DNA from 4 places in the Ensifer sp. Root142 genome. Region 3 is predicted to be linked to each of the others. Evidence: riboswitches for the same ligand, from Rfam matches in the RefSeq annotation. Region 3 holds a riboswitch; each other region holds the start of a gene.
The links. A riboswitch is a leader RNA that binds a small molecule or an ion and turns the genes downstream of it on or off. The one in region 3 is predicted to bind cobalamin.

Region 1 (3,956 bases), on a different contig from region 3:
GCTTGAGACCAGGGAGACGGCATGAGCTTGGGCCACGAGCGGCAGGACGAGCGCCCGGCGGAGGACGAGGCGGACGCGGCGTTGCGCCAGAGCGCCCTTGGCGTTCTCGCGCACCTGCAGTCGTCTTTCCCCGAAGTGGGCTTTTCGCTCGGGGCCGCCGGCGACGTATTTCTTCCCGAGGCGCGGTTCTGGGTGGAGGAGGGCGTCGGGCTTGAAGACAGCCTTGCCTATCAGGATCGCTTTGCCGAGGGCATGGACGACAAGATCCGCGCCGCCCATCTGATTGCCTTTTACAGCAACCAGCTCACGCTCGCGCTTGGCGGCCTCTATCTCGGTGGGGGCATCGTGGCAGCCGTTCGCGGCCTTCGCTTCGAAGAATTTTCGCGGGCCTATGGCGAACGGCTTGTCGCGGCCAAGCGGTTTCATTTCAGCCTTGCCTTGCCCGCAGCCGGGGATCATGCCCCGGCGACTGCGGACGTCTTCGGCGAAACCTTCGCTGCGCATCTGGCGCCGATCGTCGTCATGTTGAAGCGTCGCACCGGCCTGTCCTCGGGCGCGCAATGGCGGCTTGCGGCGGATTCGCTTGCCGGTGGGTTCCTGGAGATCGGCCGCGTCCTCGGCGACGAGGAGACCGCGATGGCGAGGGCGCTGGCGATCGTCAAGCGCGCGGGTACGTCGCTATTTTCCGACAAGCTCCGTTACGAGGACATCGTGATCGAGATCGGCGGCAATCATGCGCTGTCGCGCACCTATCGCCTGCGCGGCGGCTGCTGTCTCTATTATCGAACGGAAGGTGGCAGCTTCTGCGACAGTTGCGTGATGCTGGCGCCGGACGACCGCCGCGCGCGGTTGCAGGCGCATCTGCTGGCATTGCAGGCGCGCTGAGACATCTCGACGACAAAGCCCCTGATATCGGCGATATCAGGGGCTCCGGGTTGATGGCGAAATCTGGCCGGTCTGTTACGCCTTGGCGAAACGATCGTTGATGAAGCCCGACACGACGCCGAGAACAATCCAGAACGCGAGCGTGGTGGCAAGGGCTGCCACGGCGAATTCAGCGCCGAGCACGGCCGGCACATTGCTGGAGATGTCCGACGGTTGCGGCGCGCCATAGACATGCGGTGCCGCGATCAGCACGAGGCCGATGATCTTGGCGGCGATCTCTTGCCGCAAGACCAGCAGATAGAGACCGGCGGCAGACAACAGCACGGTTGCACCCCACCAGACCTGGCGGTCGCCGAGTTCCGCGGCCGGGAAGCCCGGCAGTTCCGGCGGCAGACCGATTGCCGGCAGCATGTGCACGGCAAGCCAGCCGCAGGCGCCCCAGAGCGCGCCGTTCCTGAGCGTGATCGGGTAGCCGATGACGAGGCTGACGCCGGCGAGCAGCAGCGCGAAGCCGGAGCCGGTCACCAGATTGGCGATCAGCGTGCCGGAAAAGCGGCTCATGCCGAACATGATGCCGCCTTCCTCGTGTTCGCCCTCATGGGCGTAGGCAGGCGTGATCGGCGACAGGGCGTCAAGCAAAGCGCCAATCGGCGAAACCGCCTTCAGCGACGAATGCTGGTCGTGGTTTGCTGCGGCCGGATCGGCCGTTCCCGGCTGAACGGCTGGTTGTTCGCCGGCGGCCGGTGCCTCGCCTTCGAATTCTTCCGCGTGCAGGATCAGCGGTACGACGCGCAGTTCCTGGGCGCCGGTCATGAAGACACCGGCAATCAATCCAGCCACGATCGCGGCCAGAAGCGTTCTGACAATCATTTTCGATATCCCTCGATATCGGCGCGCCATGCATCTGGCAGGCAGCGCCGTGTCCCACTGGCAAATATGCGAACGGCTCCGTCCGGCAGATCTTCAATCTGCATCAGACGCGAGCAAACGCGTCCGGCTGTCTGCCGGAAGCGTTTTTGTCCGCAGCTATGTCGATGCGGAACGCAAGTCGCGTCCCGGAACATCGCTTAGTGGCAGGGGAAGCCATAGGAGTGGCGGGTGTCGTGCGCGGTATCGTGCAGCACGGCCGAGTTCGCCAGGCCTGCGCCGAAGACGAGGAAGCCGCCGATGAGGAGCGCGATGATACCTGCGGTCAGACGATCGCTGAGGGAGAGCGGAATGCTCGAAACTGTAGATGTAGCCATGACAACCTCCGTGATGGCGTCGGGATCTTTCCCGGTTTGGGCCCTATGCCCGCATCGACTGGCAGGTTTCCTGGCTCAGGACGTCGGGTGAGATCACCCTGGATTTGCCTCGCCTTCCCAGAGCAAGGGCCGCCCTCTCGCGGTCTTGTCTCCAGTGGCTTCTTCCGGATCGCTCCGGAACGGCGCATTCACGTCGCTCTACAGTCGCGGGGTCGGCCGTGATTTGAATGCCCAGCATGGGTCCATCCGTCACGTTCCCGTTTACTCCCGAAACGCGTTCGCGTTGCGGGAACCAATCGATCCACGATGATTAGGATCGCACCCCGGAGATGTCAATTAGACTTGCGCCGCCGCCCGGTCCATCCGCGACAAAATCACGAAGGATCATGCGTTTATAGGCTTCGACGATCTGGTCGCCCTCTGCTCTGGTGACGGAGACCGCAAGCCGCATCGTGCAATCGCCGAGATGCATGATCAAAAAGGCGGCGCTGTCGATCGTTTCGCGCGGCGTGTCGGGCGCAAACCGAGCCCAGACGTCGGCCAGAAGCTGGCCGCCGGCACGGCTTTGCAAAAGGTCGATCTCGCGCAGCGCCTTGTCGGCCTGCATCGCTGACCAGATGTCGCGCATCACAGGCTCGGCCAGGAACATATCGTAATAGATGTCGAACAGCATGGAGAAGGCGTCACGCAGTTCCGAGATCGACGTCACCTTGGCAAGCTCGGCCCCGATGCATTCATTGCAGACCGCATTGTAGCGCTCGGCCAGCGTGCGCACGATCGCCGCCTTGTCGGGGAAGTACTGGTAGAGGGAGCCGATCGAGATTCCAGCCTTTTCAGCGACTTCGCTCATGCGCATGGCGTCGCTGCCCTTCTCCTGGATGATCGCCGTGGCGCAGGAAAGGATGTGCTCGACGCGCTCGCGGCTGCGCTTCTGGCTGGGCGTGCGGCGCAGCGCCGGCTCGTCGTCAGCGGGGATTGTGGAAGGGCTTGCATCGGGAATCATGAGTAATGCTCACATTTTGACTTGACTCCTAAAATACGAGGATTTATCACATTTGCAAATGTGAGAGATGCTCATGTTTTGCAATCAACCTCAGGAGGAAGCGATGACTGACAAACTCACACTGGTTCTGGGCGGTACGGGCAAGACGGGGCGGCGGGTGGCGGCCCGCCTTGAGGAGCGGGGTATCGCGGTGCGCATCGGCGCCCGTTCGGCATCGCCTTCCTTCGACTGGACGGATGAGGCGACCTGGGCGCCCGTGCTTGAAAATGTCGAGCGCATCTATATCAGCTACCAGCCGGATCTGGCGGTGCCGGGCGCCGTCGAAACCATCCGCAAATTCTCGAGGCTTGCCGTTCGCTCGGGCATCAAGCGGCTGGTGCTTCTGTCGGGGCGCGGCGAGGACGAGGCGGAAGCGGCCGAGCGCGAACTGCAGGCCTCCGGCGCCGACTGGACGATCATCCGGGCAAGCTGGTTCTTCGAGAATTTCAGCGAGGATTTTTTGACCGATTCCGTTCGCAGCGGATCGGTGTTCCTGCCGCCGGATGAGATCACCGAACCCTTCATCAGCACCGACGACATCGCCGACGTGGCAGTTGCAGCCCTTCTGGACGAGGGGCATGTCGGCAAGGTCTATGAGCTGACAGGCCCGCGGCTGATGACCTTTGCCCAGGCCGTGGCCGAGATCGCGACGGCTGCCAACCGCCGGATCGGCTATCAGTCCGTGCCGGTTGCCGACTTCACGGTGCAGTTGCGGGCCGACGGATTGCCTGATGACTATGTCGAACTCATCCGCTATCTCTTCACGTCGGTGCTCGACGGGCGCA
Region 2 (3,956 bases), on a different contig from region 3:
CGTGCTCACCGAAATCCGGGACGGCGAAGCGGCAGGCGCCAACGCCGCCGTCATCGCATGCTTCGACGATACTGGTCTGGAAGCAGCCCGCGCGCTTGCCCGCATCCCCGTGGTCGGGCTTTGCGAATCCGCTGTGGCGACGGCCGCCATGCTTGCTCAGCGTTTCACCGTCGTGACCACACTCGAGCGGTCGCGTGTGCTTATCGAGAACCTGGTCATACGCTATGGGATGAGTGCCCGGACGAAGGTTCGCGCTGCGGACATCCCGGTGCTGCAGCTTGAGGACAAGGCTTCGCCCGCGTTGGCGAAGCTGCGATGCGAAATCGAGCTGGCGCTCGTTGAGGACGGCGCCGAGGCGATCGTGCTTGGCTGCGCCGGGATGGCCGATCTTGCGCGCGCACTTCAAGCCGAATACGGCGTTCCGGTCATTGATGGCGTATCGGCAGCCGTCAAGCAGGCCGAGGCGTTGGTGTCGCAAGGACTGACGACCAGCAAGCGCGGCTCCTATGCTCCGCCGCTCAGCAAATCCTATTCAGGTCTTATGAGCGCGCTCGCACCGATCTCGGCTTGAGACCGTACCGAGGGAAGCTCTCCGGCCACGGCGGCCAGCTGCGCGTTCGATGTGGCGGCTTCGGCAATGATCCACTCGCGAAACACCTGGATCTTGTTCTGCCGCCGGTGGCTTTGCGGATAGACCAGCCAATAGGCACGGCCATCCCTGACCACATGGTTGAACGGCCGGATGAGTTTTCCGCTGCGAAGCTCCTCAATCACAAAGGTGGAGACGACCATGGCAATGCCATGATCGAGCAATGTGGTGGCCACATCCATTGCCTGGACGTCGAAGATCAGCTCAGTGCCATTGCTGGCCGGCGGTTCCACGCCCGCTTCGGTCATCCAGCGCCGCCACCAGCTGGCGTTGCCGAAGCGCCTCACCGTGAGAACGTCGGCCGGATCCTTCAGCTGATGTTTTTCCAGGAACGTCGGCGTACAGACGGGCATGTATTCGATCGGGAAAAGAGGAAACACTTCATTGCCCGACCAGTCGCCGTTGCCGCTGCGCACCACGAGATCAATCGCATCGCGCTTGAAGTCGATCAGCTCCGTGGACATGTGCACGCGAATGCTGATGTTTGGATGGGCTGTCTGAAACGAGGCGAGCCTGGAACCAAGCCAACTTGAGACGACGGTTGGCAGTACCGAGATGTGCAGGTGATGCTCGGTCTTGTCGGCAATCTCGGAGAACGCCGTACCCAGTAGATCGAGCGCCTCGGTCACCTTCGGCGCAAGCTGCCGTCCGGCAGCCGTCAAGCGCACTTCCCGTGGCAGACGGACAAACAGCGGCGTGCCGGTGCGGTCCTCCAGCAGTCGGATTTGATAGCTGACAGCGGCTTGCGTCATGCCGAGCTCCTGCGCCGCGCGGGTGAAACTCAAGTGCCTGGCTGCGGCCTCGAACGCGCGCACCGCACTCATGGGGGGAATCTTGCTCATGAAGTGAGATAAGCATTCTTTATGGCAGCATGCGAGAAATCGCTTTGCGCGAAACCACCAAAATCCTCAATTTTCTCGCGAACACATCACCACAGAACTGAAGGGGTTAGCAATGCTTAGCGCACTGCGATCGATCATCCTCCACGTCTGGACTTCGGCCAAGAGAGCTGCCGACGCCACGACGACCATCGATACATTCAGCGAGTTCCAACTGAGGGACATCGGCCTGACGCGAGACAATGACAGCATCCGGGCGCGCGCGGGCGATGTTGCTGATCCGTGGCAGCACGTAGCGGGCTCTGATCCGGGCGGTGCCCTTTCGCCGCAGACGCCAAATGATGAAGTCGCGTCGCCGCCCTTGCGACAAACTTTCGACCTCGGCCGAATGGAGAAAATAAAGACATAAACATTTCTTTATACGATTGACGCCGTCGACTTTGCGGGGCATTGTCGAACAATCGTGGTTCTGCGGCTCGTCTGACGACAGGCCGGAGCTAAGAGGGAATTCGGTGCGGCGCCGCAAGGCGCTCATGCCGGAGCTGCCCCCGCAACTGTAAGCGGCGAGCGGTCGTCCAATGATGTCACTGAGGGAGACGCCTCGGGAAGACGGGACGGTTCGTGTTGACCCGCAAGCCAGGAGACCTGCCGCGATAGATAACGTCCACGGGCGGGGTGTCCGATGTGTCGCCTTGACGAGCGAGCCAGTCTCGGTCGTGGATGCGTCGCATTCAAAGCCTTGCCCACAACCTTCGGGGTAAGGAAATGACCATCAAGACAGCCAATCTCGGCTTTCCACGTATCGGCAGCCACCGTGAACTGAAGTTCGCGCTGGAGCGCTATTGGGCCGGCAAGATCGAGAGACAGGACCTGCTCGACGTCGCCGCCAGGCTGCGGGCCGAAAACTGGGCCGCGCAAAAGGCGCGTGGGATCCAGATCATTCCATCGAACGACTTCTCGCTTTACGACCAGGTTCTCGACACATCAGTGCTGGTTGGTGCGGTGCCACCGGCCTATGGCTGGAAGGGCGGCCCGGTCGACCTCGACGCCTATTTCGCCATGGCGCGCGGTTCGACGACTGCCGCCTGCGCGTCCGGTTGCACGCATGGCGGGCCCGACGGGGGCAACCAGGCGCTGGAGATGACCAAGTGGTTCGACACGAACTACCACTACATGGTTCCGGAATTCGCGGAGGATCAGCGCTTCGAGCTGACGCGCAATGCGCCGCTTGACGCCTTCCTCGAAGCCAAGGCGCTCGGGCATGTCACCCGCCCTGTCGTCCTCGGCCCCGTCACCTTCCTGAAACTGGGCAAGGCGCTTGCCGGCGGATTCGACACCATCAATCTGATCGAGCGGCTGCTGCCTGTTTATACGAAGCTTCTCACCGAGCTTGGGGAAGCCGGCGTCGAATGGGTGCAGATCGACGAGCCATGCCTGGTGCTCGATCTCACTGAGCGGGAACGCCAGGCGCTGGCGCTGACCTACCAGACGTTCGCCTCGGAACTTCCGCAGTTGAAAATCATGCTCGCGACCTATTTCGGCGCGGTCAGTGACAACATGCCGACAGCCCTTTCGCTGCCGGTTGCCGGGCTGCATGTCGACCTCGTGCGGGCGCCCCAACAGCTCGACTTGCTACTTCAGACGGTACCGGCACAGCTTGTGCTGTCGCTCGGCGTCGTCGATGGCCGCAATGTGTGGCGTACCGATCTTGCCGGCCTCTTCCGCCGGCTGCAGCCGTTGATCGAGGCGCATGGCCGCGATCGCATCGAGCTTGCACCGTCGTGCTCGCTGCTGCACGTGCCAATCGACCTCGATCTCGAACGAGCGCTCGATCCGGAGCTCGGCTCCTGGCTTGCCTTCGCCCTGCAGAAGCTGGACGAACTCAGCCTGCTTGCCCGCGCATTCGAGCCGGGCCTGGCCAATCCCGAGCAGGTCTTTGCAAAATCGATTGCTGCGGTCGAGGCACGGCTGACCTCGCTCAAGGTCCACGATCCACTCGTTGCCGGACGCTTGAAGAACCTGACGGCAGCAGACAGCCGCCGTCAATCGAGTTTTGCAACGCGCCGGCGCCGGCACGAAGACAGGCTGGCACTGCCGCTCTTCCCGACGACGACGATCGGCTCCTTCCCGCAGACGTCAGAGGTGCGCCAGGCACGATCGCTGCATGCCAAGGGCGAGCTCAGCTATGTCGACTACCTCGCCTACCTGCGCCAGGAGACGGAGAAGGCCGTGCGCTGGCAGGAGGAAATCGGCATCGAGGTGCTGGTGCACGGCGAATTCGAGCGCAACGACATGGTGCAGTATTTCGGCGAGCAGCTCTCCGGCTATGGGTTCACTCAGAGCGGTTGGGTGCAGAGCTACGGCTCGCGCTACGTACGCCCGCCGATCATCTTCGGCGATGTCTCGCGCCCGAACCCGATGACGGTCGATTGGGCAACCTATGCGCAGTCGCTGACGGACAAGCCGAT
Region 3 (3,956 bases):
GGGAGCGACGCATTGCCGAACCGGATCAGCGCTTCTCCCGGACGCACGTCGGCGGCGTCGAGCCGGACAGCTGCGCCCGGCGCGTAGTGCGAGGCGAGCATGCCCGGGGCCTCGATAGTCGCTCCGGCGCTCTGCGGCCTCGAGACGGTAAGGCCGGTCAGCCTTTCGATTTCGAAGACGTCGAGACCGCCCGGACGCAGCAGGCGCAGCGCGCCGTCCTCGACCTTGATGATCGTCGATTCAAGCCCGATCTCCGCAGAGCCGGCGTCGAGAATGAGCTTGAGGCGCGGCCCGAGATCGGCTTCCACATGGGCAGCGCTTGTGGGACTGATCTTGCCCGACGTATTGGCGCTCGGTGCGGCGAGCGGGCGGCCGAAGCGGGCAATCACCCGACGTGAAAAGCCATCAGGCATGCGGATGCCGAGCGTGTCGAGGCCGGCCGAGGCAAGCGCGTGCACGGTGCTTGTTGTGCGCTGGGGCAGGATCAACGTCAGCGGGCCGGGCCAGAACGCTTCGGCCAGGCGCCGCGACAACGAATCGAATGTCACATGGGCTTCAGCCATCGCCATGTCTGACACATGCGATATCAGTGGGTTGAAGCGTGGACGCCCCTTCATCTCATAAATACGGCTGATCGCATCGGGATTGGTGGCGTCCGCTGCCAGGCCGTAGACCGTCTCGGTCGGAATCGCGACGGGCTCGCCTTCGGCAAGCACCGCACAGGCACGCTCGATCGCCCGTTCCGGCTCGGTCCGTGTATCGATGATTTCGGCCATGTCGCTTCCGTTTCCCTTTCCGAGGCTTCCTTAAAGGAGCCACGGTGAAAACAGAACGATTTTCTTCAGGCAACCGGGTCTGCGCTTCAGAGGCTGCGAATGATGCGCTTCAATGCCTCGTCGCGCGCGCCGAGCATCAGCACGTTCTTGAGCGCGACTTTCGGGTCGTCGGTACGAAAGAGCAGCCCGTTGTCGCGAACGCTGCGATTGATGGTCATCTGCCCCTCTGGCGCATCGGGCTCGATGGCAACGGCGAAGTACATTCGGGAATAGCCGGTCTGGATGCGTTCGAAGAAGTGTTTCTCGTCGCCGAGGTCACAGAAGAAGTTGGCGAAATAGAACGACCAGGTGACGTCCTTGGACGGGGCGAGATGTGTTCTCGCCGCCGTGACATGGCAATAGCCGAGATGCGGCCGACCGGTGAGCGTGCGGTGGAAGATCATCTTGGGAAACTGGATCGAGGTATGGAAGCCGTTCATCCGCTTGTGCGTCGTTTCGCCGGCGGTCGTCAGCTTGTGGGCGGTGCGCTCGGCAACCTCGTCATAGCTCAGATAACGCCGCTCGCGCTGCGACCATTGACGCCTTTCTATGCGGCCGGTGCGCAGGAACTCGGTGTGGACCGCTGTCTTCGGAGCGATCGTTGGCAGCTTCTCGGCTGCGGCGTCGTAGTATTTGAGCTTTGCCATGAACTTCAATGCGCTGTTTGCCGGTTCGGCCGGTTTCTCCGTCAGGCGACGCTAATGCATTATGGTTAATGGAAGATTTCACTCGCGTCGGTGGGCCTTGCCCCGCGTCACGGGAAGACATGTCGCAAAATGGCGAAGGATCCGCGCTTTCTCGCAAGCCTTGCCGGAAAAAGCGACAATTGCTCAATCCTTGAGCTATCCTATTGTTTACAATGAAAAATGATCAATCACAGGGCGTTTGGTGCGCTTGATGTGCTGTGTCGTCTTTCTGGAATCGGATGTCGTTAATCGGCAGCTACGACGATGGCTTCCGCGATTAGATATGCCTACTCAAGGTGCTGTCTTTTAGGGAAGGCGGAGAATTGGGAAGCCGGTCAAAACCCGGCGCTGCCCCCGCAACGGTGGTGGAGCGAAAGCCACGGCACAAAGCCACTGGACGGTTCCGTCCGGGAAGGCGCCGGGCTGGTCCTTGCGGACGGCTCCTGAGCCCGGAAACCAGCCTTGACGCGAACAGACCGTAACGGGTTGCGGCGGGCAGCCGGATCGGAGCCGTCATCGCACAGGCAATGCGCCCGTGCGGGTTCCAGTCCTGCCTCTCCGAAACAAGGCGAACGAGGACAGGACATGGACATCAAGGGCGATATGCTCCGCAAGCTGAAGGGTCGACGCGACGGCTACAGCCTCGACCGGGCCTTCTACATCGACCCCGACTACTACAGGCAGGATCTCGAAAGCATCTGGTACAAGGACTGGTTGTTCATCGGCCACGACTGCGAGATCCCGCGTGCCGGTAACTATTTCACCGTCCAGGTCGGCGATTATCCTGTCATTATCGTTCGCGACCGACAGGGCACGATCCGCGCCCTGCACAATTCCTGCCGTCATCGCGGTTCTCGCGTCTGCGCGCAGCACAAGGGCTCTTCGGCCAAGCTCGTCTGTCCCTATCACCAATGGACCTATGAGCTCGACGGCGCGCTGCTCTTTGCCCGCCAGATGGGCGAGGATTTCGACAAGGCGGCCCACGGCCTGAAGCCGATCCACTGCGAGACCGTCGGCGGTTACATCTTCATCAACCTGTCCGAGCAGCCGATGGATTTCGGCCCGTTCCGCGACATGGTCGCGCCCTATCTTGCGCCGCACCGCCTGGGTGAAACCAAGGTCGCCTTCGAAAGCACGATCATCGAAAAGGGCAACTGGAAACTCGTCTGGGAAAACAACCGGGAGTGCTACCATTGTGCCGCCAACCACCCCGAACTTTGCCGCACCTATCCCGAAGCGCCGACGGCGACCGGTGTGCAGGGCGCCAAGGATGATCCCGTCATTGCCGCGCATTGGGCGAAATGCGAAGCAGCCGGACTGCCGAGCGAGTTCCGGATGTCCGAGACCGGCCAGTTCCGCTCGGCGCGCATGCCGTTGATCGACGACGCCGAGAGCTACACCATGTCCGGCGCCCGCGCCGTGCGGCGGCAACTGTCGGCAGACGTTAGCCAGAAGCATATCGGCACGCTCCTGCTCTTCCATTATCCCTCGACCTGGAACCATGTGCTGGCCGACCACGCCATCACCTTCCGCGTCCTGCCGCTCGGCCCGGAGCTGACGCAGGTGACGACCAAGTGGCTGGTCAACAAGGACGCGGTTGAAGGCGTCGACTACAATCTCGAGCAACTGACGCATGTCTGGACCGAGACCAACGATCAGGACCGCCAGATCGTCGAGGAGAACGCCTTTGGTATTCGCTCGCCGGCCTACCAGTCAGGCCCCTATTCGCCCGAACACGAAGGCGGCGTGATGCAGTTCGTCGAGTGGTATTGCAAGTTCATGGAACAGCGCCTGCAGGGCGAGGCTGCTCCGCTTTCCCGGGTCGCCTGACATGCAGATGGCATCCTCGTTCCATCATTTCGACGAGCTTCATGTCTGGATCGACAGGCAGAACATGCTCGAATGCACATCGGCCGTGATCGAGACCGCCGATGTGATGACCTTTACCTTCCGGGCGGAAAAGCCGGCCTGGTTCCGCTATCTGCCTGGGCAGTTCGTCACGCTCGAGCTGCCGGTCGCCGACGAGCCGGTCATGCGCACCTACACGCTGTCGTCGACGCCCTCCCGGCCGTTGTCGATCGCCGTCACCGTCAAGGCGCAAGCCGATAGCATCGGCACGCGCTGGATGTTCGATCACCTGAAGCCCGGCATGCGGCTGAAGGCGTTCGGTCCGCTCGGCGATTTCAGCTTCGTGCGCCATCCCGGCGAAAAATATCTCTTCATATCGGCAGGCTCCGGCGTCACGCCGATGATGTCGATGACGCGCTGGATGGCGGACTGCGTTCCCGAGACCGACGTCACCTTCATTTCCTGCGCCCGCCGGCCAGACGACCTTCTGTTCCGCTCGGAACTGGAAGTGCTGGCGCGCCAGATGTCCGGGCTAAACCTCGGCTTCGTGGTCGAGGGGCATGAGTCAAGGCACGGATGGCACGGGCTGCGCGGCCGCATCGACGGC
Region 4 (3,956 bases), on a different contig from region 3:
GTAAACGGCAAGCGGGCGGTCCGGTCGCGTGATGTTCTCTTCGAAGGATGTGCGGGTTACGCCGGGCTCGACAAGCACGATGCGGATGCCTTGCGTTCGCACTTCGTGGTCAAGAGACTCCGAATAGCCTTCGATGGCATGTTTGGTCGATGCGTAGAGCGCATTGTAGGGGGCGGGGATCAGCCCGAGTATGGAGCTGAGGTTGACGATCCGTCCTCGATGCTGCCGTCTCATCGTGGGCAGCACCGCATTTGTCATGCGTATGATGCCGAACACGTTTACGTCGAAGACGGCTTTCGCCTGTTTCGTCGTGGATTCCTCAGCGCCGCCGAGCAGTCCGATCCCGGCATTGTTGACAAGAAGATCAATCCGTCCTGCGCGACTTAGAACCTCGTCGACGGTTGTCTGCACCGATGCGTCATCGGTTACATCGCAGATCAGCATCGTGATCCCGTCCGGGGTATCGGGCATCGGCTTTCGGCTGGTACCGAAGACACGGTAGCCATCGTGCCGCAGCGCTCGTGCTGTCACCAACCCAATGCCTGAGGAAGCGCCCGTGACCAGGGCAATGCCGCGTTCTGTCTTGCTCATCGGCTTGTGCTTTCATTTTATCATGGAATATCGCTGAACATTCAGTTACTATTAAATTAGTAGTTAGTCACTATCAAAAAGATACTAACATGAAAAATCTGTCGAGCCAGCCATGCCTGATCGCCAGGAGCCTTGCGCTTGTGGGGGATGCCTGGAGCATGCTGATCATGCGAGATGCCCATGCGGGCCTGACCCGCTTCGATGATTTCCGCAAAAGTCTTGGTATCGCGCCGACGATGCTGACGGGGCGGCTTTCAGCGCTGACGGAGGAGGGGCTGCTGGAGAAACGCCGCTATTCCGATCGTCCGCCACGAGACGAATATGTCCTGACCGAAGCTGGCCAAGACTTCCTGCCGGTTCTGTTTGCCATCGGCGCGTGGGGACGCAAGCATCGCGGCGGGGGCGAGGTAACCCGGTTCTTCGACGCCGAGACCGGAACGGAGATCGATCCCGTCACCATCGACCGGGCGACCGGCGCTCCAGTCGGGACACGTCCCATTCGTATCGCCGCACCGGAATGAGGCACCCCAGGCAGATGAAGTATCGCCTGACAACGCCTCTTGAAATCGCTTCCAGCACAGAGTTGCCGGTCCGTTGGTCGAGCAATGTCTTATGACCGTCGCCGGCAAACGCTGATGCCAGATTAATAGGTCCGGTTGACAGTCGCGATCGATCGTCCTGATGGCGTGAGAAGTGCTCTGCCAATGTGCGTCGCAGGCATCATTCGTTAGCTTGTGTTGTATTATGATATTACATAACAGATGAATATGAAAATATGCCGCATGTTGATATGCCAATGCCGCACCTTTGCGGTAAACGTCGGAAGCTGCTGGAACAATGACGGCCCGACTGCTTAGGTGGCAACGCCTTCCAGCGTCATGATCCGCGTCTTGGCGCAGCGCTCTCGGATCGCCTTGAGGCGTTGATACGCCGGCGAGTTGTACCACTCGAGCAAGGAGTGCATGTCCGGGAACTCGACAATGACGAGCCGGTGCGGCTCCCAGTCTCCCTCGAGCACCCGGGTAGCGCCACCGCGCCCCAAATATCGGCCACCATAGCGCGCCTCCGTTGCCGGCACTTCCCGTATGTATTCTTCAAAGGCCGCGGCATCGGTGACCTCGACATCCGCAATCAGATAGGCGGCCATGGCAGATCTCCTTTTCCACACAGGCGCCATCGAAGGATACGCCCGTTGGTCGGTGCGGGCGAGTTGGTCAACATATTTTTGTGTTGAATAATGTTATGTTATCACATAACAAATGCGCATGAAAAAATGCGACATGTTGATAGGCCAAGGCCGTGCTGTCGCGGCGGTTGTCACCTCCGCCGAAGTGTGCGACGAAGGCTTTGATGGTGCTGCAACCGCGACAATGCGGAAGCGGCTGAAAAGGGAACACGGAGCGGACGACCCAAATGGGGCCGAAACCGTGGCTGCCCCCGCAACTGTGAGCGGAAAGCGCATTCACACCATGTCACTGGCGATCAGCCGGGAAGACGTGGATGCGCCGCGACCCGCGAGCCAGGAGACCTGCCATCGAACCGATCAACCACAACGGACGGGGTGTTCCGATGGAAAAGAACTGGTTTTTGCGCGACGGTCATCCGTCATCATGCCGCGTTGCCACATTCTCTCCGGACCAATCCGGAGGAGAAGAGACATGGCCAATCCGGTTTCCCGACAGCACACGATAACGGTCTGCACCGATTGCCGTTTCACCGGCGGCCCATGCCGTCCGGGAGCGGATCTGATCCAGCGGCTGAACCGCAGTATTGCCGCGCTCGGCGAGCCGCTCGACCGGGATTTCTCCATTACTGGGACGGTCTGCATGGCCGCGTGTACCAGGCCTTGCACCATCGCTTTCCAGGCAACCGGCAAGGCGACCTACCTCTTTGGCGATATCTCGCCCGAGGAGGATATCGATGATCTCGTCTCGTTCGCGACCACCTATGCCGGAAGGGGCGATGGCATGACGCGGGCGGCCGAGAGGCCGCGCGGGCTCAACGGCAAGACGCTGGCGCGCATCCCGGCAGCGATGCTGGTCTCCGAAGACATCGGCTGGCATTTCCAATGATGGCGCGGGGAGGGACGAGCCGATGAGCTGCACCGCGACAGGGGCCGGGCTTCGGGTCCACGCCCTGGATTGGGGACCGCGCCCGGACCTGCGGCTGGTCCGCGAGATCGACTTTGCCATTGCGCCCGGCAGCCGGCTTGCCATTCTCGGGCCGAACGGTGCCGGCAAGACCTCGCTGCTGCGCTGCCTCTATCGCTCGGCCCAGCCGATAGCGGGCGCAATCGAGGTCGATGGCGTCGACATCTGGGCGATGACGGCGCGCGAGGCGGCAAAGATCATTGCCGTCGTGCTGCAGGAAATGCCGAGCGACTTTCCCTTCAGCGTGCGCGACGTGGTGATGATGGGCCGCATCCCCCGGCGTGAGGGCATGAGCGGCTGGACCGCGAGGGACCGCGAGACGGTTGCGCACGCGCTCGAGCATCTCGATCTCACCCACCTTGCCGGGCGGCAATTCGCGACGCTTTCGGGCGGCGAGAAGCAGCGGGTGCTGATCGCCCGGGCGCTTGCCCAGCAGCCGCGCATCATCATTCTCGACGAGCCGACAAACCATCTCGATATCCGCCACCAGCTCGAAATTCTCGAGTTGTTGCAGACGCTGCAGCTGACGATCGTCACCACGCTGCACGACATCAACCTGGCAGCCGAGTTCGCGACCGATGTGGCGATCCTGACGGAGGGACGCATGACGGCCTTCGGCCCGCCCGAAGACGTGCTCAACCCACAAGCGCTTTCCGCCGCCTTCGGCGTCACCGCCACTGCCCACAACAATGCCGTTTCGAGCGGCGCACGCTTTTCCTTTTCACTTGCTCGACAGGAACTGATTTCATGAAGACCTTCATTGCCCATTCCGCCTTTGCCCTGCTGGTTCTGGCGGCAACGCCGGCGCTCGCCTATCCCGTGACCGTCAAGAGCTGCAACCGCGAGGTGACCTTCGATTCAGCACCGAAGCGCGCCGTTTCCAACGACGTCAACCTCACTGAAATGATGCTGGCTCTGAAATTGCAGGACCGCATGGTCGGCTATACCGGCGTATCCGGCTGGAAGACGCTGGACGAAAAGCTGCGCGAAGGCGTCAAGGCGCTGCCGGAGCTTTCGGAAAAATATCCGACCAAGGAAGTGCTGCTCAATGCCGACGCCGACTTCTACTTCGCCGGCTGGAACTACGGCATGAAGGTCGGGGGCGAGGTGACGCCGGAAACGCTCGAACCCTTCAAGATCAACGTCTATGAGCTGACCGAATCCTGCATTCACGTCATGGCCAAGGGCAAGCCTGTCATGGACGACATGTTCGTC

Region 1: another riboswitch for cobalamin. It lies ahead of ASD52_RS24160 (CbtB-domain containing protein); the one in region 3 lies ahead of ASD52_RS15680 (aromatic ring-hydroxylating dioxygenase subunit alpha).
Region 2: another riboswitch for cobalamin. It lies ahead of metE (5-methyltetrahydropteroyltriglutamate--homocysteine S-methyltransferase); the one in region 3 lies ahead of ASD52_RS15680 (aromatic ring-hydroxylating dioxygenase subunit alpha).
Region 4: another riboswitch for cobalamin. It lies ahead of ASD52_RS02455 (DUF1636 domain-containing protein); the one in region 3 lies ahead of ASD52_RS15680 (aromatic ring-hydroxylating dioxygenase subunit alpha).

The regions. Positions count from the first base shown of each region.
Region 1 covers NZ_LMFK01000029.1:4,487-8,442, reverse strand. The annotation lists gene ASD52_RS24175 (glucoamylase family protein) at 1-25, shown strand, start outside; gene ASD52_RS24170 ((2Fe-2S)-binding protein) at 22-885, shown strand; gene ASD52_RS24165 (CbtA family protein) at 961-1,755, opposite strand; gene ASD52_RS24160 (CbtB-domain containing protein) at 1,953-2,129, opposite strand; cobalamin riboswitch at 2,172-2,441, opposite strand; gene ASD52_RS24155 (TetR/AcrR family transcriptional regulator) at 2,440-3,132, opposite strand; gene ASD52_RS24150 (NAD(P)H-binding protein) at 3,236-3,956, shown strand, end outside.
Region 2 covers NZ_LMFK01000001.1:636,013-639,968, reverse strand. The annotation lists gene ASD52_RS03130 (aspartate/glutamate racemase family protein) at 1-571, shown strand, start outside; gene ASD52_RS03125 (LysR substrate-binding domain-containing protein) at 529-1,473, opposite strand; cobalamin riboswitch at 1,936-2,156, shown strand; gene metE (5-methyltetrahydropteroyltriglutamate--homocysteine S-methyltransferase) at 2,254-3,956, shown strand, end outside.
Region 3 covers NZ_LMFK01000012.1:661,859-665,814, forward strand. The annotation lists gene ASD52_RS15670 (L-threonylcarbamoyladenylate synthase) at 1-776, opposite strand, end outside; gene ASD52_RS15675 (DUF6656 family protein) at 863-1,462, opposite strand; cobalamin riboswitch at 1,779-1,981, shown strand; gene ASD52_RS15680 (aromatic ring-hydroxylating dioxygenase subunit alpha) at 2,087-3,331, shown strand; gene ASD52_RS15685 (hybrid-cluster NAD(P)-dependent oxidoreductase) at 3,333-3,956, shown strand, end outside.
Region 4 covers NZ_LMFK01000001.1:487,756-491,711, forward strand. The annotation lists gene ASD52_RS02440 (oxidoreductase) at 1-591, opposite strand, end outside; gene ASD52_RS02445 (helix-turn-helix domain-containing protein) at 681-1,112, shown strand; gene ASD52_RS02450 (DUF1330 domain-containing protein) at 1,445-1,738, opposite strand; cobalamin riboswitch at 1,926-2,142, shown strand; gene ASD52_RS02455 (DUF1636 domain-containing protein) at 2,250-2,663, shown strand; gene ASD52_RS02460 (ABC transporter ATP-binding protein) at 2,686-3,492, shown strand; gene ASD52_RS02465 (ABC transporter substrate-binding protein) at 3,489-3,956, shown strand, end outside.